DNA from 2 places in the Novosphingobium sp. 9 genome. Region 1 is predicted to be linked to the other one. Evidence: predicted binding sites of a transcription regulator. Region 1 holds the regulator's gene; the other holds the start of a gene.
What was found. Region 1 encodes LexA, which represses DNA repair genes until DNA is damaged. Its sites were predicted from a motif close to GTTCCNCNCTTGTTCT; they were not measured.
Positions count from the first base shown of each region.

Region 2: CI805_RS12555 (ATP-dependent helicase) is a predicted target of LexA. The motif match lies at 7,385-7,400, and genes of this name have one in related genera.

Region 1 covers NZ_CP022707.1:1,852,125-1,862,924, forward strand. The annotation lists gene CI805_RS09215 (hypothetical protein) at 1-457, shown strand, start outside; gene CI805_RS09220 (sensor histidine kinase) at 487-1,494, shown strand; gene CI805_RS20885 (ATP-binding protein) at 1,383-1,844, shown strand; gene CI805_RS09225 (citrate synthase) at 1,940-3,223, opposite strand; gene gltX (glutamate--tRNA ligase) at 3,243-4,697, opposite strand; gene CI805_RS09235 (ComEC/Rec2 family competence protein) at 4,727-6,991, shown strand; gene lexA (transcriptional repressor LexA) at 7,085-7,786, opposite strand; gene CI805_RS09245 (molybdopterin-binding protein) at 7,882-8,688, opposite strand; gene CI805_RS20890 (hypothetical protein) at 8,736-9,095, opposite strand; gene moaC (cyclic pyranopterin monophosphate synthase MoaC) at 9,092-9,595, opposite strand; gene CI805_RS09255 (hypothetical protein) at 9,592-9,957, opposite strand; gene CI805_RS09260 (GyrI-like domain-containing protein) at 9,956-10,800, shown strand, end outside.
Region 2 covers NZ_CP022707.1:2,556,325-2,567,124, forward strand. The annotation lists gene trpA (tryptophan synthase subunit alpha) at 1-644, shown strand, start outside; gene CI805_RS12520 (bifunctional folylpolyglutamate synthase/dihydrofolate synthase) at 655-1,950, shown strand; gene CI805_RS12525 (hypothetical protein) at 1,963-2,676, opposite strand; gene CI805_RS12530 (hypothetical protein) at 2,754-3,860, opposite strand; gene CI805_RS12535 (hypothetical protein) at 3,860-4,435, opposite strand; gene CI805_RS12540 (pseudouridine synthase) at 4,541-6,250, shown strand; gene rsmD (16S rRNA (guanine(966)-N(2))-methyltransferase RsmD) at 6,307-6,867, shown strand; gene CI805_RS12550 (hypothetical protein) at 6,951-7,232, opposite strand; gene CI805_RS12555 (ATP-dependent helicase) at 7,404-9,713, shown strand; gene CI805_RS12560 (carboxylesterase/lipase family protein) at 9,826-10,800, shown strand, end outside.

The DNA of each region.
Region 1 (10,800 bases):
ATTGCCTGCAGCGCAGTTCGACGTGATCATGGCTGCGCTTCACGGCGTCGCTGCCGAGCATTCTGTCGTTGGCGAACGTCTGCCCGATTGCGTCCGTCGATTGAAAGAAGCTCGCGGCTTGGGGCGATGCCGCCTCGACCTTGCCAGAAGCATCGTCGACGCACTGCCTGTCGACGCCGAGAAGGCCCTATCCATCGAACATGCAGGCGTTGGCCTTTTCGTTTCCACGCTGGCAGGGGCCTTGGGTGAAGTGCGCGATCAGGTGGCCTTTTCATTGCATGCCTCGCAAAGTGCGCGCCTGCTGTTACAGCTTCGAGCCGCCGGGCTGCGCGCTGCGGCGGTCGAGTTGCAGTTCGTCATGATCCATCCCGGACTCCCTTTGCCTATGGGTATCGAGACACTGGGAGCAGATCGGGCAGCCGAGGTTCTGGCGCAAAGCGGAAGGGCTGTGGCATGAATACCCGGCTTCCCGTGTTGGCGAAGGTCATGACGGACGCGCTCGATCGTGTCATGACGGCGCAAGAGCCTCTCGCCTCGCTTCAACTGCATTGCGGCGGTGACATACCCGGAACACTGGCAATCCCGGAATTGCTGGAAGTCGTGCGGCTTGCCCGATCGAACAAGGCAGTGCTGACACGGCAGATTACCGCCTTTGATGGCGCCGAGCATATCTGGGCATGGGTGGATGTCGTACCTCTTGGCGACGAGACCGGTTGCGAGATCCGGTTGCGCACATGGCAGGCCGGATCCCCGTTGGCCGAGGACGGACATCTTGCAACGCGACGTCGGAATATGACCGACAGGGCCGTTTCAGAGTTGACGGCGGTACTCGATAGCCAGCAGCGCGTGCTTGCCGCCCACTCCGGTTCGGATGCGCTGGCGGGGCTGCAGCAGATATTCATGCAGGCGGTAGGGCGCCCCTGGACCGATATCCTGCCGCCGGTGGGGCTGCCGGGGTCGCATGGCCTTCACTGGCGATTGCTGGACGGCGTGGAAGTAACGGTATCAGGCTCGACGCGGCGTTGGCACGTCTCGCTTGTACCTCAATTGCAACCCGGTGCCGAACCGGCGGGATTCGATCTCCTTCTCCTGTCGGATGAACCGGAAGAGCTTGCAGACGTTCAGCCGTTGGCAGCTGCCGATTTCGGCCCTGAACCGCTTTCCGGCGGCGTGGTGGCGCAGGATCTCGCTCCGGCGCTTCGGCAGCCGATCTCGCGCGTTATTGCCAATGCCGAGACCATTCGTTCGCGTCTGGCAGGCCCCTTGCCCGATGCTTATGCGGAATATGCCGGTGAGATCGTGGCGGCGGGTACTCTGCTTGCCGGATTGCTGGACGACTTCGCGGACCTCGAAGTGGTCGAGGATGCAGGTTTCAGCGTCGATTGCGAGGAAATCGATCTGGTGCAGGCGGCAAGACAGGCTGCCGGCATCCTGAATGTGCGGGCGCTGGAAAAGAATATTCGTGTCGAGCCCCCGGTCTCGCTCAGGAACTGAGTGCGCGCGGGGAGTTCCGACGGGTTCTTCAGGTTCTTCTCAACCTGATCGGGAACGCTATTCGGTATTCGCCGGAGAATTCCCGTATCGAAGTGGCGATTGAGGAAGGCTTGGCCGGCCAAGCGCACAGCGTCCACGTGACGGACGAGGGGCCGGGGCTCACGGAAGAGGAGCAGCGCAAGGTTTTCGAGCGTTTCGAGCGTCTGGGGCGCAGCGGAGACGGCGGATCGGGACTGGGGCTTTATATTTCCCATCGGCTTGCCGCTGCGATGGGAGGCGAACTCTCTGTTTCCAGCATCAAAGGCCAGGGCGCGAGGTTTACATTATCGCTACCGGCTTTTTCGAACTGACGATCGGTCTGCCTCCAGCGATCAGGGCGAACAGGTGAAAAAAAGGCCCCGTTTCCGGGGCCTTTTTCTTGTCCGATGATCGGATCTGCAAGCGCTCAGCGCTGGGCCAGCGGCACGTAATCGCGCTGCGTGGGGCCAGTGTAGAGCTGGCGCGGACGGCCGATCTTCTGGCCTGGATCCGAGATCATTTCGTTCCACTGCGCGACCCAGCCCACGGTGCGGGCGAGCGCGAAGAGCACGGTGAACATCGTGGTCGGGAAGCCGATCGCCGAGAGGATGATGCCCGAGTAGAAATCGACGTTCGGGAACAGCTTCTTCTCTGCGAAGTACGGGTCGGACAGCGCGATTTCCTCAAGACGCAGGGCGGTCTCGAAGACCGGGTCCGTAACCTTGAGCGCGTTGAACACCTCGCGCACGGTCTTCTGCATGACCGTCGCGCGCGGATCGTAGTTCTTGTACACGCGGTGGCCGAAGCCCATCAGACGGAACGGATCGTTCTTGTCCTTGGCGCGATCGATGTAGTGCTGGATGCGATCGGGCGTGCCGATCTCGCGCAGCATGTTGAGCGCGGCCTCGTTGGCGCCGCCGTGAGCGGGGCCCCAGAGGCAGGCGATGCCCGCCGCGATACATGCGAACGGGTTCGCGCCCGACGAGCCGGCAAGGCGCACGGTCGAGGTCGAAGCGTTCTGCTCGTGGTCGGCATGCAGGATGAAGATGCGGTCCATGGCCTTTTCGACCTCGGGCAGCACTTCATACTCTTCCGCGGGCACGCCGAAGGTCATGCGCAGGAAGTTGCCGGTGTAGGACAGGTTGTTGTCCGGGTAGAGCATCGGCTGGCCGACCGAGTACTTGTACGCGGCCGCAGCGATCGTCGGCATCTTGGCGATCAGGCGATGCGCGCTGATCTTGCGCTGCTCGGGATCGGCGATGTCGGTCGAGTCAGGGTAGAACGCCGAGAGCGCGCCGACCACGCCGCACATCACCGCCATCGGGTGCGCATCGCGTCGGAAGCCGCTGTAGAAGCTCTTGAGCTGCTCGTGCAGCATGGTGTGGCGGCTGATGGTGTATTCGAAGTCCTTCAGCTCTTCCGCGTTCGGCAGTTCGCCGTTCAGCAGCAGGTAGCTGGTCTCCATGAACGAAGACTGCTCTGCGAGCTGGCCGATCGGGTAGCCGCGGTGCAGCAGGACGCCTTCGTCACCATCGATGTAGGTCAGCGCGCTTTCGCAGCTGGCCGTCGAGGTGAAGCCGGGGTCGAAGGTGAACTTCCCCGTCTGGCCGTACAGCTTGCGGATGTCGATGACATCGGGGCCGACACTGCCCTTGAGGACCGGATATTCGAAATCCTTGCCTTCCGAGCTCAGTTTTGCCTGATCACCCACCTATCCAAACTCCTTTGTTTTATGATTGGGACCCGACCGGGGCAGAGCTTTGAGCGCCGATGCGCGCAAGGCTTTCGTCCCGCCCGAGCAGAACCAGTACGTCGAAAATGCCTGGCGAGGTCGTCTGACCCGTCAGAGCGGCTCGCAGCGGTTGTGCGAGCTTGCCGAGTCCGACCCCCAGGTCCTCGGCCATTGCCTTCAGGTTCGCTTCCAGTGCCTCCGGCGTCCAGTCGGACAGCCCGGACAGGCGCTCGTGCATCGAGGCGAGGCGCCCCCGCGCCTCGTCGGTCAGCAGCGCCTGTGCCTTCTCGCTGAACGCAAGAGGGCGTTTGGCAAACAGGAAGGCAGCGCCTTCGGCAAGTTCGTTCAGGTCCTTGGCGCGGACCTTGAGTACGGGCATCGCCTGGGCCAGCAGCCCAAGGTCGATGTCGGCATAGCCGGCAGCCTCGACGCGCGGCGCGACCAGCGCGGCAAGGCGCTCGTCATCAGCTTCACGCAGGTAGTGCCCGTTGAGATTCTGCAGTTTCGCAATGTCGAAGCGCGAGGGCGATTTGCCGACATCGGCCATGTCGAACCACTCGACCGCCTGCTCGCGCGAGATGATCTCGTCGTCGCCATGGCCCCAGCCAAGGCGCAGCAGGTAATTGAACACGGCTTCGGGCAGCAGGCCCATCTCGTCGCGATAGGCATCAACGCCGAGCGCGCCGTGGCGCTTGGACAGCTTGGCACCGTCCGCGCCATGGATCAGCGGAACGTGTCCGTAGACCGGCACGTCCCAGCCCATGGCGTTCAGGATGGCAAGCTGGCGGAACGCGTTATTCAGGTGATCGTCACCGCGCAGGACGTGGGTGACGCCCATGTCGTGGTCATCGACAACCACCGCCAGCATATACGTGGGCGTGCCGTCCGAGCGCAGCAGCACGAAATCGTCGATTTCCACGTTCTGGACGGTGACGGCGCCCTGAACGAGATCGACGATCGTCGTCTCGCCTTCACGCGGCGCCTTCACGCGCACGACATACGAAGCGTCGGCGGGCCAGGTCGAAGGATCGGCATCGCGCCATTCGCTGTCGATGCGGAAGGGGCGGCGCTCTTCCTGCGCCTTCTTGCGGCGCTCGGCGAGTTCGTCCTGCGTCAGGTAACAGCGATAGGCATCGCCCGAGGCCAGCATCTGTGCGGCGACTTCGGCATGGCGATCGGAGCGGGCGAACTGGAACACCGGGGCCTCGTCGCCGTCAAGGTCCAGCCAGCGCAGACCATCGAAAATGGCTTCGATCGCGGGCTCGGTCGAGCGCTCACGGTCGGTGTCCTCGATGCGCAGGAGGTATTTGCCGCCGTGGTGGCGGGCGAACAGCCAGTTGAACAGCGCCGTGCGCGCGCCGCCGATATGAAGGAACCCGGTCGGCGAGGGCGCGAACCGGGTGACGACCGGCCGTTTGCCTGCCGCAGATCCCGTTGCAACCTCGCTTGCCATTTATTCGTCCTTCCTGTCCTATGGGCGGCATGGCCTCCCATGCCGCGTCCCGAAACCGCAGTTCGCTGCCGGTTGATCCGGCGCCCGCTGCGTTGCAGCAGGGGCCTTGGAACACCGCGAGGCGTTTGTCGAGGGGTTTGGCCGGGCTCGAAGATTTTCTTGTCCGGGCGGCATACGAACGCGCGCCATGGCTGTCAGTTGCATTTGGTGCAGGTATTGTATCGTGGTTCGCGCTTGGCTCTGTGCGGGAATGGTCCCTGTTCCTCGCAGGTGCAGCAACGATGGTCGGGCTGCTGTGGCTGCTTCGTCCGGGGTATGTCAATTATCCGCATATTTTCAGAGCATTGCTCGGTCTTATACTGATGGCGACGGCAGGCCTGTGCGTCGTTTGGGCGCGTTCGAGCATCATCGGTCCGGCGCCGTTCGAAGGCAGTGGCGTGTCGGAAATCGAAGGGGTTGTGCTTGCTATGCAACCACAACCGGCGCTGCATCGCGAACAATTGATTTTGGCTGTCGGGACGCTTTCCGGCTCTGGAGCCTCGAAAGTGCGCGTGAATGTGCCGGATGAGTATCGTGGCGGAGGGGCGAAGGCGGGAGATACCGTTCGCGCGAAAGTCAGACTTATGCCGCCAGCACCGCCGATGTTGCCTGGTGCCTACAACTTTGCCCGCACGGCGTGGTTTTCAGGGTTGTCGGCAACCGGATCGGCGATGTCGGAACTGCGAGTCGTTTCGCACGACGGGGCGCGAGACCGTATCGGTGAATTGCGCAACCGATTGGCAGCCCATATCCTCGACAGGCTGGGCAAGGATACCGGGGGGATCGCCAGCGCGCTTGCGTCGGGCGATGTCGGCGCCATTCCTGAAAGCGATGCGCAGGCGATGCGCGATGCCGGGCTGGCGCATCTGCTATCGATCAGCGGGCTCCATGTCAGTGCCGTGATAGCAGCAGCCTATTTTCTCGTTCTGCGCGTGCTTGCGCTGGTCCCTGGGATAGTCCTGCGAGCACGTCTGCCGTTTTTGGCAGCAATATCCGGAGCGATGACGGGGATTGCCTACACTGTGCTAACCGGATCGCAGGTGCCGACGATGCGCTCGTGTTTTGGGGCGCTCCTCGTGCTGGCGGCGATGGCGACGGGGCGTGAGGCGCTTTCCTTGCGCATGCTCGCGGTCGCGGCCTTCGGCGTTCTGCTGATCTGGCCGGAAGCCATGGTAGGGCCCAGCTTCCAGATGAGCTTCGCCGCCGTTCTGGCGATTGTCAGTCTCAGCGGTGCACAGCCGGTCCGGCGATTTCTGGCGCCTCGCGAAGAGGGGGTGATCGCGCGAACCGCCCGCGCGACCGCGATGCTTCTCATCTCTGGCATCGTCGTCGAATTGGCGCTGATGCCCATCGGGTTCTATCACTTTCATCGAGCGGGGCTCTACGGGGCGATTGCGAATGTCATCGCGATCCCGCTGACGACTGTCGTGATCATGCCTGCGGTCGCATTGGCGCTTGTGCTGGATATTGCCCATCTGGGCGCGCCGGCATGGTGGGTGGCGGGACAGGCGATCCGCTTTCTCATCGGGCTGGCGCATTGGGTGGCCGAGCGCCCAGGCGCTGTCACGCTGTTGCCCACGATGAGCGGTGTGGCTTTTGCCCTGTTTGCGTTTGGCGGGCTATGGTTGGGGCTTTGGCGTGGGGCTGTGCGCCTGTGGGGGCTGTTGCCCGCATTCGCAGGCGTGCTGTGGCTATGTACTCTGCAACCGCCCGATATTCTCGTCACAGGCGATGGCCGACATGTTGCCATCGTCGAGGACGGGGGGCGCACTCTGCTGACATTACGCAATACTCGCAGCGATTATACCCGCCAGAGCATCAAGGAAATAGCCGGCTTTTCCGGAGATCTGCGGCCATTGGAGACCTGGCCGTCGGCGCGATGCAATGACGATTTCTGTCGTATCGATATTTCGAAGACAGGGCGCTTGTGGCGCGTTCTTCTGTCTCGCGGGCATGAAGCGGTCAGCGAGCGTAGTCTTGCGGCGGCATGCGCCGGTGCCGACATTGTGATCGCCGATCGATGGCTGGCATCGAGTTGCCGGCCCGCGTGGCTATTGATCGATCGCGATACACTGGGCCGTACCGGCGGCCTGTCGATCGATCTGGAAGGCCAGTCCGTCGATACCGTTGCCGCAGGGCAAGGGGGGCATGGCTGGTGGCGGCCCATACCCAGCGGGACGAACCATCGACTGCGATTGCGATCCGACGATCATTCTCAATCAGACGACCGTTCAGTATCGTCTTCAGCGCTATAGGGGGCTGGACCCGGCTGCGAGGCGGGAGCTTGCCTGTCGATTGCAAGATGACTGCTTTGCCATGTCGGAGCAGTCATCTACCGCAATTCCGGTTCAATGGTAGCGGCGCAGCAGGCCGGCGAGTTTGCCCTGAACCTCGACGTCTTGCGGGGCATAGATCTGAGGTTCGTAAGCGGCGTTGGCAGGTTCCAGCCGAACCATGCCACCCTCACGCTGAAGATATTTGAGAGTGGCTTCTTCTCCGCGCACAAGTGCCACCACGATTTCCCCGTCACGCGCTGTATTGGTGCGTTTGACCAGGGCGAAGTCGCCATCGAGAATACCTGCCTCGATCATCGAGTCCCCCGAAACCTCCAGTGCATAGTGGTCGCCGGCGCCCAGCAGAGCGGCAGGCACGGGCAACATTGCGTGCGTTTCAAGGGCCTCGATCGGAACGCCGGCAGCGATCTTTCCGTGAAGAGGAATTTCGATCACATCGTTATTGTTCGCCGGAGTGCGAGGCGCAGGCGTGCCGCTTGTGAGCGAGGAGGCTGCAACGCCAGCCTCTGCCGGGCGGGACGGAGCGGGCTTGCTTGTGGCGTCTTCGGGCTGGCGCAGGACTTCCAGCGCGCGGGCCCGGTTGGGCAGGCGGCGAATGAAGCCGCGTTCCTCCAGTGCCGAAATCAGGCGGTGCACACCCGACTTGGACTTGAGGTCGAGGGCTTCCTTCATTTCTTCAAAGCTTGGCGAGATACCGCTTTCTTCCAGACGGACCTGAATGAACCGGAGCAATTCGTGCTGTTTGCGCGTCAACATGGTCGCTGCCTCTTGCCGATCTGGTGAGGCATGACCGCCTCACTGCTCTAAAGCGTGAACAATGTGAGAACAACTAAGCAACAAATTGCGCCCGGTCAAGCAATACCGCCGTTCCGGATCAAGTAGATGCGCGCATTGTCACCCTGCCGGCGGGGCGGGCTGCCAGCGGGAAGATCGATAAGGGCATCGGCATGAGCCAGAGATGTCAGTGCGCCACTATCGCGCAAGGGTATGGGCTGAACCGCTTCGCCGTCCCATATTCCCCGAACGAACTCACGGCGGCTACCGGTCGCGGGCGTCGAGCCGGCCAGACGGGTGACGATCGAGCGCGGGGTCGCCATTTTCGCGCCACCCAGTCGGCGTAGCAAAGGGAGCAGGAAGAAATATCCGGTCACGAATGCCGACACCGGATTTCCGGGCAATCCCACGATTATCTGGCGACGGGCAGCATTTTCGCGCGTTGCGATCAGCAGCGGTTTGCCGGGCTTGATCGCCACGCGCCAGAAAGCGAGTTGCGCCCCCCAGGTTTCCAACGCGGGCCGGATCAGGTCGTGGTCGCCCACCGAGGCGCCGCCGCTGGTGACGATGACATCGGCATCGCGGGCGCTTTCGAACGCTGCGAGCAGGGCGTCCGCACGATCCGCGACCGGGCCGGTCCGGGTGACGCCATGACAGAGCGGTGCAGCAAGGGCGCTCAGCATGACGCCGTTGCTCGCCGGAATGCGATGCAAGGCGCAGTCGGCGGGATCGTCTGCAAGTTCGTCGCCGCTGTCGATGACGGCAAGCGAGGGAAGTCGGTGGACATCGAGCGTGCCATGTCCCGCTGAAAGGGCGAGGGCAAGGCTTGCCGGGGCGAGAGGCGCTCCGGCCGGAATGACAGTGTCACCCGTGCGAAAATCCATCCCGGCCGGGCGGACGTGGCTGCGGGGCGTGTCCGGGCCGTCGCCGGTCAGGGTGAGAACATCCCCTCACGGATGACATCTTCCTGTACGATCACCGCATCGGCGCTTGCGGGCAGCAGAGCGCCGGTGGAGATCCGCACCGCTTCGCCCGCCTTGGGCGTGCCGTGGAAAGGATGCCCGGCAGCGCTTTCGCCGATTACGCGCCAGGGGCCGGAAAGATCGTCCGCGCGGAGCGCGTAGCCGTCCATCGCCGAGAGGTCGGCGGCAGGCTGGGTGCGCCGGGCGAGCAGGGGCGCGACAAGGGAGCGGCCCGCGGCATGCTGAGTCGCGATCGTTTCCGGTGATAGCGGTTCCACCAGTGCCAGCAGACGTGCCTGCGCGTCCTCCAGAGGCAGCGGCGGTGTCATGCGATGGGCTCCGGCGCGTCGGGGGCGTCGGGAGCGCGCCAGTGGCCGGACTTGCCGCCGCGTTTCTCGATCAGGCGGATGCCCTCGATGACCATCGCCTTGTCGAGCGCCTTGGCCATATCGTAGATCGTCACCAGCGCGATCGAGACGGCGGTGATCGCCTCCATCTCGACGCCCGTGCGCCCGGTGAGCGAGGCGGTGGCGGTGGCCCTGACGGCATTGTCCTCGAACGAAAAGTCCAGATTGACCGCATCGAGCGCGAGCGGATGGCACATCGGGATGAGGTCGCCGGTCTTCTTGGCGGCGAGTATCCCGGCGATGCGCGCCGTGCCCAGCACGTCGCCCTTGGGCGCGTTCCCGGCGCGGATCGCGGCGAGCGCTTCGGGGGCCATCGTGATGCGGCCCGAGGCGATGGCGAGGCGCTGTGTCTCGGCCTTGCCCCCGACATCGACCATGCGCGCGGTGCCCTCGGCATCGATGTGGGTGAGCGAGCGGGTCATGCGATGGACCTTTCCGAAATCGGCTTCGAGGCGAGGCTGGTTGACACAGTTGACACGGTCCAGAGAGGAAGTGTCACCTTGGACGTGAAACACTGGCTTACCTGATTGAAAACGCGAACTTTACCGAAGTTAACAGCGTTATCTTCGGGCGCAAAGGTGTCGCCTTGCCGGTCGGCAGTGTCCACTTGCAAGGGCAGGAAAGGAAAGGGAGCGTGGAGCATGTTCTCTGGTTGGCACAATCGCGCGCAGTAGGACAGGGTGCAGGACAGGGTGCCTGACAAAAACGATGTTCTTTCAAAGGGGCGCACAAGCGCAAGATCGGGCAGGCGGGCCGCTGCGAATCCTGTCACAAGCAGCGGCATGACGCAGAACCCGCCTCGCCGAGACCCTTACGCCGACCGCTTCGCTGCCGTGATCGCGCGGATCGAGGCTGAGGAGGGCCGCCCCGCTGATCTTGAGGCGCTGGCCGAGGTGGCAGGGTTCTCGCGCTATCACTTCCATCGCCAGTTTCGCGGGCTGGCGGGGCTGACCGCGCACGATTTCGCGCAAGGCCTGCGGCTTCACCGCGCGGCGCATCGCCTCGGCTTCCATTCGCAAACGGGCGTGACCGATCTCGCGTTCGATGCCGGCTACGAGACACTGGAGGCGTTCACCCGCGCTTTCCGGCGGCAGTTCGCAAGCTCTCCCAGCGCGTTTCGCCGCGCGCCGAACTGGAGCGCCTGGCGCGATCTGGGCGACAGACTTCAACAGGCAAGGAGCCGTGTGATGACGAATGCTACGATGCTGAATGGTGTTGAAATTCGCGAATTTGCTCCCGTGATCGTCGCCGCCATGGAGCATCGCGGCGGTCCGGCGTCGCTGGAGGACACCATCCGCCGCTTCATCGACTTGCGACGCGAGGCGGGGCTGGTGCCGCCGCTCAGCCGCACCTTCACGCTGTTCCCGGTCGATCCGCGCAGCGTGCCGGTGGAGGACTATCGACTGGTGCTCTGCGCTTCGGTTCCGGCGGCGAAGCTGGGCGCGTTCAAGGGGGATGCGGCGGCCGGTGTCGAGCGGGTCGAGATTCCCGGCGGGCGCGTGGCGGTCTTGCCGGTGCCGGGGCGGGGGATGGACCTCGAAGCCCCGGCCATCGCGCTCTATCGCGACTGGCTGCCCGCCAGCGGCGAGACCTTGCGCGACTATCCGCTGTTCTGCGAGCGCGTGCG
Region 2 (10,800 bases), 700 kb from region 1:
ATCCCATGGCCGATGGTCCGGCAATCCAGGAAGCGAACATCCGCAGCCTCGACAAGGGCACCAGGACCGCCGACGTCTTCCGCATGGCGAGCGAGTTCCGCGCGCGCCACCCGCAAGTGCCGCTGGTGCTGATGGGCTATGCCAACACGATGATCGCGCGCGGGCCGGACTGGTTCGCTGCCGAGTGCGCCAGGGCCGGGGTCGATGGCGTGATCTGCGTCGACATTCCCGCCGAGGAAGACGCCGAGATCGGCCCGGCGCTGCGCAGTGCAGGTATCGCCCCGATCCGGCTGGCGACGCCCACCACCGATGCCGCGCGCCTGCCCAGCGTGCTCGAAGGCTCGGCCGGGTTCCTTTACTACGTCTCGGTCGCCGGGATCACCGGGATGCAGCAGGCCGCGCAAAGCTCGATCGAGGACGCGGTAACGCGGATCAAGGCGAGCACCTCGCTGCCGGTCGCGGTGGGCTTCGGCGTGCGTACCCCCGAACAGGCCGCTGCCATCGCAAAGGTAGCGGACGGCGTGGTCGTCGGCTCGGCCTTCATCGATCTGGTGAAGCAGCACGGCGACAACGCCCCGGCGGCGCTTCGCGAGCTGACCGCTGCGCTGTCCGACGCGGTGCACACCGCGCGCGAAACCGCCTGAGGATCGCCCTTTGCGCGATTTTGCGGTCTCGGACAGCCCCGAGGTTCAGGCCCAGCTCGACCGGCTGGGCGCGCTCACCGTGCCGCAGGGGCGGCTGGGGCTGGAGACGATCCGCGCCCTGCTGGAGCGCCTCGGCGATCCGCACAAGCGGCTGCCGCCGGTGTTCCATGTCGCGGGCACCAACGGCAAGGGATCGACCTGCACCTACCTGCGATACATGCTGGAAGCGCAGAGCCTGAAGGTCCATTCGGCCACCAAGCCGCATCTGGTGCGCTACAACGAGCGTATCCGGCTGGCCGGAGAGCTGGTGTCCGACGCGATGCTGGCCGATCTGCTGGCCGAAGTTCTGGACGCGGGCGAAGACCTGTCGCCCAGCTTCTTCGAAGTGACCACGGCAGCGATCTTCCTGGCGTTCGCGCGCGTGCCTGCCGATGCCTGCGTGATCGAGGTCGGCCTTGGCGGACGGCTCGATGCGACCAACGTGATCGACAATGCCGCCGCGCTCGGCATCGTCACGCTCGGCATCGATCACGAGGCCTTCCTGCTGCGTCCCGAACCCGGCGTGCCGCAGGAACCTCTCGCCCGCATCGCCTTCGAGAAGGCCGGCATCGTGCGCGGCCCCTCACCGCTCTGCACCCTGTCCTATCCCGAGGCCGCAAGGCTGGAGATCGAGCGCGCGGCCCTGAACGCAGGCGCGCCGCTGCACATGCGCGGCACCGGCTGGGATGCCAGCGTCACCGAGGTCATCGACTATTCGGACCGCTTCGGCGCCCTCACCCTGCCGCTGCCAAGCCTGCCGGGCCGTCATCAGGCCGAGAATGCCGCGCTTGCCGTCGCCATGTTGCGCCATCAGGACCGCGTGACCGTCTCGCCCGAGGCGATGGCGCAGGGCATCCGCGCCGCTCGCTGGCCCGCGCGCCTGCAACACCTTTCGGCAGGGCCGCTGGTAGCCCATGCGGGTAATCGCGAGGTCTGGCTGGACGGTGGGCACAACCCGGACGCGGGGCTTGCCATCGCCCGGCACTTTGCGGGCCAGCGCCTGCACCTCGTCATCGGCATGCTGGCGAACAAGGACCCGCGTGCGCTCACCGGACCGCTGGAGGCCAGCCTCGCCAGCCTCAGCGCCGTGCCGGTGCCCGGTCACGACATGCACGAGGCCCGCGATTTCGGCCCCGACGCCATCGCTGCACCCAGCGTGGAAGCGGCACTCGCAGCGCTGCCCGACGATGGCCTGCCGGTGCTGATCGCAGGCTCGCTCTACCTTTCAGGCGAAGTCCTGCGCGCCAACGACGAGATTCCGGACTGACGCAAAGCGCTGTCAGGTCTCCAGCCTGCCGAACGGCAGCAGCTTGAGCGCCAGCGCCGCAGCGGCCTTGCCATCACCTGCCCGCAAGCTGGGCAGTATCGTCAGCGCGGCGCGCTTCATCACCGAATCGAGTGGATCAGAGACCTGTGCCGTGGCGGCGACCTCCGCCAGACGGCGCGCCTTCGCCACGGCCTTGGGATCGCTGCGGATCTGCAGCAGCGCCGCGATGCCCGGATAGAACGCCTCGTTGCCGCCAAGTTCAACCGCGCGCGCCATCGCTGCCAGCCCCTCGTCCCGGCGCGCACCGAGCGCGGCGCGGGCAAGGAGACCGCCAAGCTGGTCCACCGCGCCCAGATGCCACGCCGCGATCGCCATCAGCACATCGGGATTGCGCGGGTCCTGCACCAGCAAAGCCTTGAACGCGGCCAATGATGCCATCACTTCGGAGCGGCTGCGCAGCAGCTTGCCGCGATAGCCGATGGCCACGGCGCGCTGGAGAGCGGACTCGCGATCTGTGGGATGCACAGCCAGCGCCCGGTCGGCATTGGCCGTCGCCTGCGCGATCAGCTGGAGCGCCCTGACCTTGTCGTTCGTACCAAACGCCGCCGTCGTCAGCAGATCGCGCGAAGCCTGCGCGGCTGCCGGAGCAGGCTCTGCCGCCAGCACGGCACAGGCAACAAGCGCCATGCAGGCTCGGGCATTCTCGTATCCGTAATTCACCCGCATCGATCATGTCCCCTCGAAGCCAGCCTACAGGCTGAGATCAGGGACACAACCGCCGAGTTGGCAGCGGGTTGCGCGCCTTAGAGCGTGGCCGGCCGCCGCGCCACCCGTGCCGAACGCCACCACTCCAGCGCGCACAGCACGATGGCAAACCCGCCGATCCACGTCACGAAGACGAACATCGCATGATAGCCCTGATCGGCGATCATCTGCCCCAGCGCCCCGCGCCCGAGCGTGCCGACCAGCATCGTCAGCGATGACAGCAGGGCGTACTGTACGGCGCTGTATCCCTTGGCAACGATCGAGGACAGCCACGCCACATAGGCGGCAGACGCGATACCGGTCGCCAGATTCTCGATCCCGATGGTGATCATCAGGCTGGCAAGACGCGGCTCTCCGCCGAATGCCTCGACCATGCGGGTCATGCCGGTCCACTGCGCCAGGACTGCCATATGCGCGCCGCCCGAGGCCAGATCGGCATAGAGCAGGTTGGTCAGCGCCGCGAGCACGGCGCCCAGCAGCAGCGTGGGCATACGCCCCAGTACCGTCAACAGACCGCCGCCCAGCGCCAGCCCCAGCACGGTGGCACCCACGCCGAAGAACTTCGAGGCGATCGCCACCTCATCGTTGCTGTACTTCAGATAGCCCAGATAGAAGGGATAGGCGAACGTGCCCCAGATCGCATCGCAGATGCGGTAGGTCAGCACCAGCGCCAGGATCAGCACCAGCGACCAGCCCAGCCGCCCGACGAATTCCACCAGCGGCAACAGCAGGGCGCGGTAGAGATGGTCGGCGATCGAGACATGCTCCCGCCCACCGGGAAGGTCCGCTTCCAGCACATGGCGTCCACGCTTGCGCTGGGCGACCAGCCATCCTGCGACAAGCGCGGGCAGCACGATCGTGGCGATCACGATCAGCGGGCCGCCGGTGGTAATGAATGCAGTGGGATCGGGGCGCTCGCCGACCGGAGCGGTCATCGATTTGACCATGAACACGATCACCGCGACCAGCGCGGCTGCCCACAGCGCGCCCACCACCAGCAGCGCACGCAGGCGCACCACGGGATCAAGCTCGCCTGCGCGCCTCAGGTCGAGCATGGCGTCCTGCTCCTCGGCGGTCGGCCCGCTGGCCTCGGCATCGGGAGCGAACAGACCGGCGATGCCGATCACCAGCAATACCGCGCCCATCAGCAGATAGGTTTCCGGCCAGCCGATCCGTGCCGCCAGAATGAGGCCGAGCGCCCCCCGACCAGCGAGGCCATGCGGTAGCCCATCTGATAGACCGTCGAGAGCACGTCGATCGTCGCTTCCTCATCGGCGATGTCGATGCGCCAGGCGTTGATGACGATATCCTGCGTTGCCGAGGCGAAGGCACCGATTGCAGCGAGCAGCGAGAACCAGCCGAGGTCGGTCTTCGGGTTGAGCACGCTCAGCGTCACCAGGATCGCACCCAGCAGCATTTGCGCCAGCACGATCCACTGCTTACGCTTGCCCAGCTTGCGCAAGGCGGGAATGTCCATCCGGTCGAGCAGCGGCGACCACAGGAACTGGAAGGCATAGGCCAGACCAATAAGCGAAAAGACGCCCATCGTTTCCAGATCGACGCCCGCTTCGCTCAGCCAGGCATAGAGCGTGCCCAGAAACAGCGCGAAAGGCAGGCCCGAACCGAAGCCGAAGATGAGCATGAAGGCCGTCTTGCGGTTGGCCAGAGCCATCCCCAGCGAATGCCAGCCGCGTTTGCGTGCGGCGGGGGCTTCGGACATCTGCGCGATTCTCCATGGCTGCGTCGGTGCGAACGATCACGGTAAAGCCAATTGACGTCATGGGAAGGCTGGAAGCGAAGGCGATCAACAGGTATGGCGCAAGCCATGTCCAAACCACCCTATAAATCGAACGGCCCGAAGCGCCCCGGTCCGCCGCGTAACGGCAATGGCGCAAGTGCAGGCGCACGCGGAGCCGGTTCGCGCAGTGGCAGAGGCCGTGACGAGCGCGCCTCCGAAGGCCGCGACCGGGATAGCCGGGATCGTCAGGCCCCCTCACGCGGCCGCTCCGAAGATCGCCGCGACGCCCACCGCGATGAGCGCCGTCTGGGTCGCGACGAGCGCGCGGCGCGTGATCGCAACTCTCGCGACGATGCGCGCAGCGCCGAACGCCCTTCACGCGATGAAGGCCGGATCGGGCATCGCGGCCCGCGCCGCAGCGAGCGCGCCGCTCCCGCCGACAAGGCCCCTGCCCGCTTCGGCGACCGGCGTCGCGCCCGCGAAGAGCAGCAGCGCGGAGCACACCGCCGCGGCGATGAGCGCCGGGGCAATCGCGCCGAGAGCGAGGCCGGCAGCGGCGCGTCGCGGGGCGCTCCCATCCGCAGCGCCTCGATGGGCGGCGTTCACACGCGCAACGAACGACCTGCGTTCGGCGAGCGTCCCCATCGCGACGACCGTGCCCGCCCGGAACGCCCCTACTCCGAGCGTCCGCATCCCGAACGGCCTGCGCGTGCCCGTCCTTCCGGCGAAAGACGTTCGCAGGAGCGTATCCCGAACGAGCAGGGATCATCCGAACGTCCCTGGGCGGCGCATGCTGCCACAGAGCGCGGCGGCTCGCGGACTCACGGCGCTGAACGCCGCGAAGGCGCCCGCCCTCCGCGCCGCGACGGTGACGCCCCCCGCCGTGACAGCAGCGCGCCGCGCGCCAGCGCTCCCTTGCGCGGCGCGGGTTCGGCTTACGCCAAGCCCTATCGCGACAGTGACAAGCGCCCCTCGGTCCGTCCGGACCTGCGCACCGCGCCGCACAAGACCTCGCGCCCGACCGGCCCGACACCCAAGAACCCGAACCTGCCCGAGCGCGAGGGCGAGCGTATCGCCAAGCTGCTCGCCCGCGCAGGCGTCGCCAGTCGCCGCGATGCCGAGCGCCTGATCGCCGAGGGCCGCGTCAAGCGCGGGGACGAGGTGATCGATGCGCCTTCGACCGTTCTGCTGGACCTGACCGGCGTGACCGTCGACGATCAGCCGGTCGGCGCGCCCGAAGCGACTCGCCTGTTCGTGTTCCACAAGCCTGCCGGTCTGCTCACCGCCGAGCGCGATCCGATGGGCCGCCCGACCATCTACACCGCGCTGCGCAACGCCCTGCCCGAAGGCACCGGACGCGTGATCCCGGTGGGGCGCCTCGATTACAACACCGAAGGCCTGCTGCTGCTGACCAACGATGGCGAGTTCAAGCGCCAGCTGGAGCTTCCCTCCAGCGCGGTGCCGCGCACCTATCGCGCCCGCGCCTTCGGCGACATCACCCAGCCGCAGCTCGAAGCGCTGATCGAGGGGATCGAGATCGACGGCGTGCACTACGGCAAGATCGACGCCAACATGGAGCGCCGCACCGGGCGTAACCAGTGGATCGAACTGACGCTGACCGAAGGCAAGAACCGCGAAGTACGCCGCGTGCTGGAGCATCTGGGGCTGGAAGTCAGCCGCCTGCTGCGCACTGCCTATGGACCGTTCGTGCTGGCCGACCTGCCCAAGGGTCTGGCCTACGAAGTGCCGCCCGCCGCGCTGGAACGCTTCCGCAACTCGCTGGAGAGCGGCAAGTGAAGCCGTTCGCTCCGAAGGCAGCAGGGCCGAAGGCAGCTGGCGCAAAGAGCACGGGCCTGCGCATCGTTTCCGGGCAGTGGCGCGGGCGCAAGCTGGCCGCACCCGAAGGCGAGGCGACCCGTCCGACGGCGGACCGCACGCGCGAGACGCTGTTCTCGATGCTCGCCAGCCGCCTCGGCTCGTTCGAGGACCTGAAAGTCGCCGACCTGTTCGCGGGCTCGGGCGCGCTGGGCCTGGAAGCGCTTTCGCGCGGGGCGGCGCATTGCCTGTTCGTCGATCAGGACGCCGCCGCGATCCGCGCCATCCGCAGCAATATCGCCAACCTGAAAGCGCAAGGCATCAGCGATGTGCGCGCGTCCTCGGTGCTGGCGCTGGGGCCTGCGAAAGCGCCGCTCGACCTCGTGCTGCTCGACCCACCCTATGACACCGGCGCGGGACAGGTCGCGATCGACAAGCTGACGCGCCTCGGCTGGATCGGCGAGCAGACCTGGGTGAGTCTGGAGACCTCGGGCAAGGAAGCGGTCTCGATTCGGGGCTTCGAACTCGATGCCCAGCGCGATGTCGGCAAGGCGCGGCTGCACCTGCTGCGGCGGGTGGCGGCGGGTGGCGGCGGATAGCAGCCCGGCAGAGGCCTGAAACTCATACGAAAAGGGCGCCCCCACAAGGAGCGCCCTTTTTCTTTGCCGGAAAAGCGAGCGCCTTATCCGCCCGACATCTGGCTGGCAGGCTGGCCCGGCCAGTGATCCAGCGGCACGTTACCGAAGTGCAGCCCCGCCGAACGCGGGTTGATGCAGCCATCCTGCACGTTCTTCGTACATACCGCGTAGTTCTGGCCATCCACCTGAACCTGCGTCGCGCGGCCATGGGCATCGCGCTGCGTCACGGTGGCGTGCTGCGAGTTCATCCCTTCCGCATAGGCAACGCCCGTGAACGAGATCGTTGCGGCGGCCAGCGCGAAGGCTGTGATTCGATTGAACTTCATCGTTGTCTCCGAGTTCTCTTCAACAACCCCTGTCTGCCTGTTGCAATGCGGGAGCCCCCCGGAAGTTCCCGCATATGCGTCGGGATGCGCGCTGCTCACCCCGCCGGAACTTGCCCACATCGCGACGAAGCAGCCTTGCACAGCGTTCATCCGTTCCCTAGTTGTTCACCTGTGACCGACCCTCATGCCTTTTCCGTTTCGCCTGTCGATGCTCCTTCCGGCGCCCCGCTGATCGACGGCCTCAACGCGCCGCAACGCGAGGCGGTGCTGACCACCGAAGGCCCGGTGCTGATGCTGGCGGGCGCGGGCACGGGCAAGACCGCCGCGCTCACCCGGCGCCTTGCCCATCTGGTGCGCGCGCGTCTGGCGTGGCCGAGCGAGATCCTGTGCGTCACCTTCACCAACAAGGCCGCGCGCGAGATGCGCGAGCGTGTCGGCCAGCTGATCGGCCCGGCGGTGGAAGGCATGCCGTGGCTTGGCACCTTCCACGCCATCGCTGCCAAGATGCTGCGCCGCCATGCCGAACTGGTGGGCCTCGAATCGAACTACACGATCATCGACACCGACGATCAGCTACGCCTGCTCAAGCAACTGATTCAGGCCGAAGGGATCGACGAGAAGCGCTGGCCCGCCAAGCAGCTGGCGGGCTGCATCGACCGCTGGAAGAACCGCGGCCTCAACCCCGCCGATCTCGATGCGGGCGAGAACGAGGCCTATGCCAACGGCAAGGGGCAGAAGTTCTACCAGCTCTATCAGGATCGCCTGCGCGCGGTGAACGCCTGCGATTTCGGCGATCTGCTGCTGCACATGCTCAACATCCTGCGCAAGCACCGCGACGTGCTGGAGCAGTACCAGCAGCGCTTCAAGTACGTGATGGTGGACGAGTATCAGGACACCAATCAGGTCCAGTACCTGTGGCTGCGCCTGCTCGCACAGGCGCGCCGCAATATCTGCGTGGTGGGCGACGACGACCAGTCGATCTATTCCTGGCGCGGCGCGGAAGTGGCCAATATCCTCAAGTTCGAGAAGGACTTTCCGGGCGCCAAGGTGATCAAGCTGGAGCAGAACTATCGCTCCACGCCGCAGATCCTCGCCGCCGCCTCCGGCCTGATCGACGAGAACACCCAGCGCCTCGGCAAGACGCTGTGGACCGAGCGCCATGCGGGCGAGAAGGTGCGCGTGATCGGCGTATGGGACGCGCCCGAAGAAGCGCGCCGGGTGGGCGACGAGATCGAGCGGCTGGAGCGCGAAGGCGCCCCGCTCGACCAGATCGCCATCCTCGTGCGCGCCCAGTACCAGACGCGCGAGTTCGAGGACCGCTTCATCTCGATCGGCATGCGCTATCGCATCGTCGGCGGCTTCCGCTTCTACGAACGCGCCGAAATACGCGACGCGCTCGCCTATCTGCGGGTGATCGCGCAAGGGGCGGACGACCTCGCGTTCGAGCGAATCTACAACACCCCCAAACGCGGGCTTGGCGCCAAGGCGCTGGAAAAGCTGCACAGCCTTGCGCGGCGTAGCGGCATCCCCCTCGCCCGCGCCGCCATCGAGATCGCCGATACCGACGAGCTTCCGGCCCGTGCGCGCAACACCTTCCTGTCGCTGATGCGCGATTTCGCGCGCTGGCGCGATCTGGAGGCGAGCACCAGCCCGGCAGACCTGATGCGCCTCGTCCTCGACGAAAGCGGCTATACCGATGCGCTTCAGGCCGAGAAGACGCCCGAGGCCAACGGACGGCTCGAAAACCTCGTCGAACTCGCGCGCGCCATGGAGGAATACGAGAGTCTGGGCGATTTCCTCGAACACGTCAGCCTCGTCATGGACAACGAGAGTGCTGCGGACGAGGAAAAGGTCACGATCATGACCATGCACGGCGCCAAGGGGCTGGAGTTCGACAACGTGTTCCTGCCCGGCTGGGAGGAAGGCGTGTTCCCCTCGCAGCGCGCGCTGGACGAAGGCGGGCTCGCCAGTCTGGAGGAAGAGCGCCGCCTCGCCTACGTCGCGATCACGCGAGCCAAGCGCAAGTGCACGATCCTGCATGCGGCGAACCGACGCATCTACGGCCAGTGGACCAGTTCGATCCCCTCGCGCTTCATCGCCGAACTGCCCGAGGATCACGTCGAGAGCGAGACCACGCTGTCGGGCGGCGCCTCGCTGTGGCGCGCGCAGTGGAGCGAGCACGCCGATCCCTTCGCGGATGTGGCCCGCAACCAGCCCTCGCGCATCGTCACGCGCGGCCCCGGCTGGCAGCGCGCCGCCGCGGCCAGCTTCGAAACGGTGCCCAAGCGCGTGGCCGAGAGCACCCGCAGCGCCGCCAGCTTTGCCGCCAAGCCGCGCACCGATATCGCGGTAGGCGCACGCGTGTTTCACGAGAAGTTCGGATACGGCACGGTGGCCGAGCAGGAAGGCAACAAGCTGGAGATCGACTTCGAGCAGGCCGGGCGCAAGCGCGTGATCGACAGTTTCGTCAAACCGGCCTGACAGGCACGCAAGCGCGCCGATTCGCCGCGAGGCAAATAAGGGTGCGTGCAAGCTCTCGCTTCGTCGTGGAACCGCGCTATGGTGCGGCCAAACGACTGGAGAGATTGCCCTTATGCGCTCATCGTTCCTTGCCCGCCCGCTGCTGACCGCTCTGACCGCCTTCACGCTGCTGCCTGGCGCGGCCTGCGCGAAAGTGCCTTCCGCTCCTGTCGTCAAAGTTGCCGAGGGCAGCCTGAAAGGGACGACGGCAGACGGCGTGGAAAGCTGGAAAGGCATTCCCTTCGCCGCGCCTCCGGTCGGCCCTTTGCGCTGGCGGGCGCCGCAGCCCGCCGCGACATGGCAGGGCGTGCGCGATGCCAGCGCCTATGCGCATGACTGCATGCAGGAGCCGTTCCCCGGCGATGCCGCGCCGCTCGGCACACCGCCTGCCGAAGACTGCCTCTATGCCAATGTGTGGCGACCGGTCGCTGCCAAGGGCAAGCTGCCGGTGGTGGTGTGGATCTACGGCGGCGGCTTCGTGAACGGCGGCGCCTCACCGCCGACCTACACCGGCGCGCGCCTTGCAAAGCAGGGCGTGCTGTTCTTCAGCTTCAACTATCGCCTCGGCCGCTTCGGCACTTTCGCCCATCCGCAACTGACCAAGGCCGATCCCGACCACGGCCTGCTCGCCAACTATGGCACGATGGACCAGTTGGCCGCGCTGCGCTGGGTGCAGCGCAATATCGCCGCGTTCGGCGGCGATCCGGCGAACGTGACGATCATGGGCGAAAGCGCGGGCGGGTTCTCGGTGAACACGCTCGTTACCTCGCCGATGACCAAAGGCCTGTTCCAGCGCGCCGTCGTGATGTCAGGCGGCGATGGCTCGACTTTGGGCGATGCCACGCTTTCCGGCGCAGAGCAGGTCGGCGTGAACTTCGCGAGCGCCAACGGCATCGCCCCGGATGACCCGCAGGCCCTCGCCAAGCTGCGCGCGCTCAGCGCCGAACAGGTCACGGACGGGCTCAGCATGATGCAGCTGTTCCAGCCCAAGCCCGGCCCCAAGACCTTCAGTTCGCCGATCGTCGACGGCAAGCTGGGTGTCGACGTA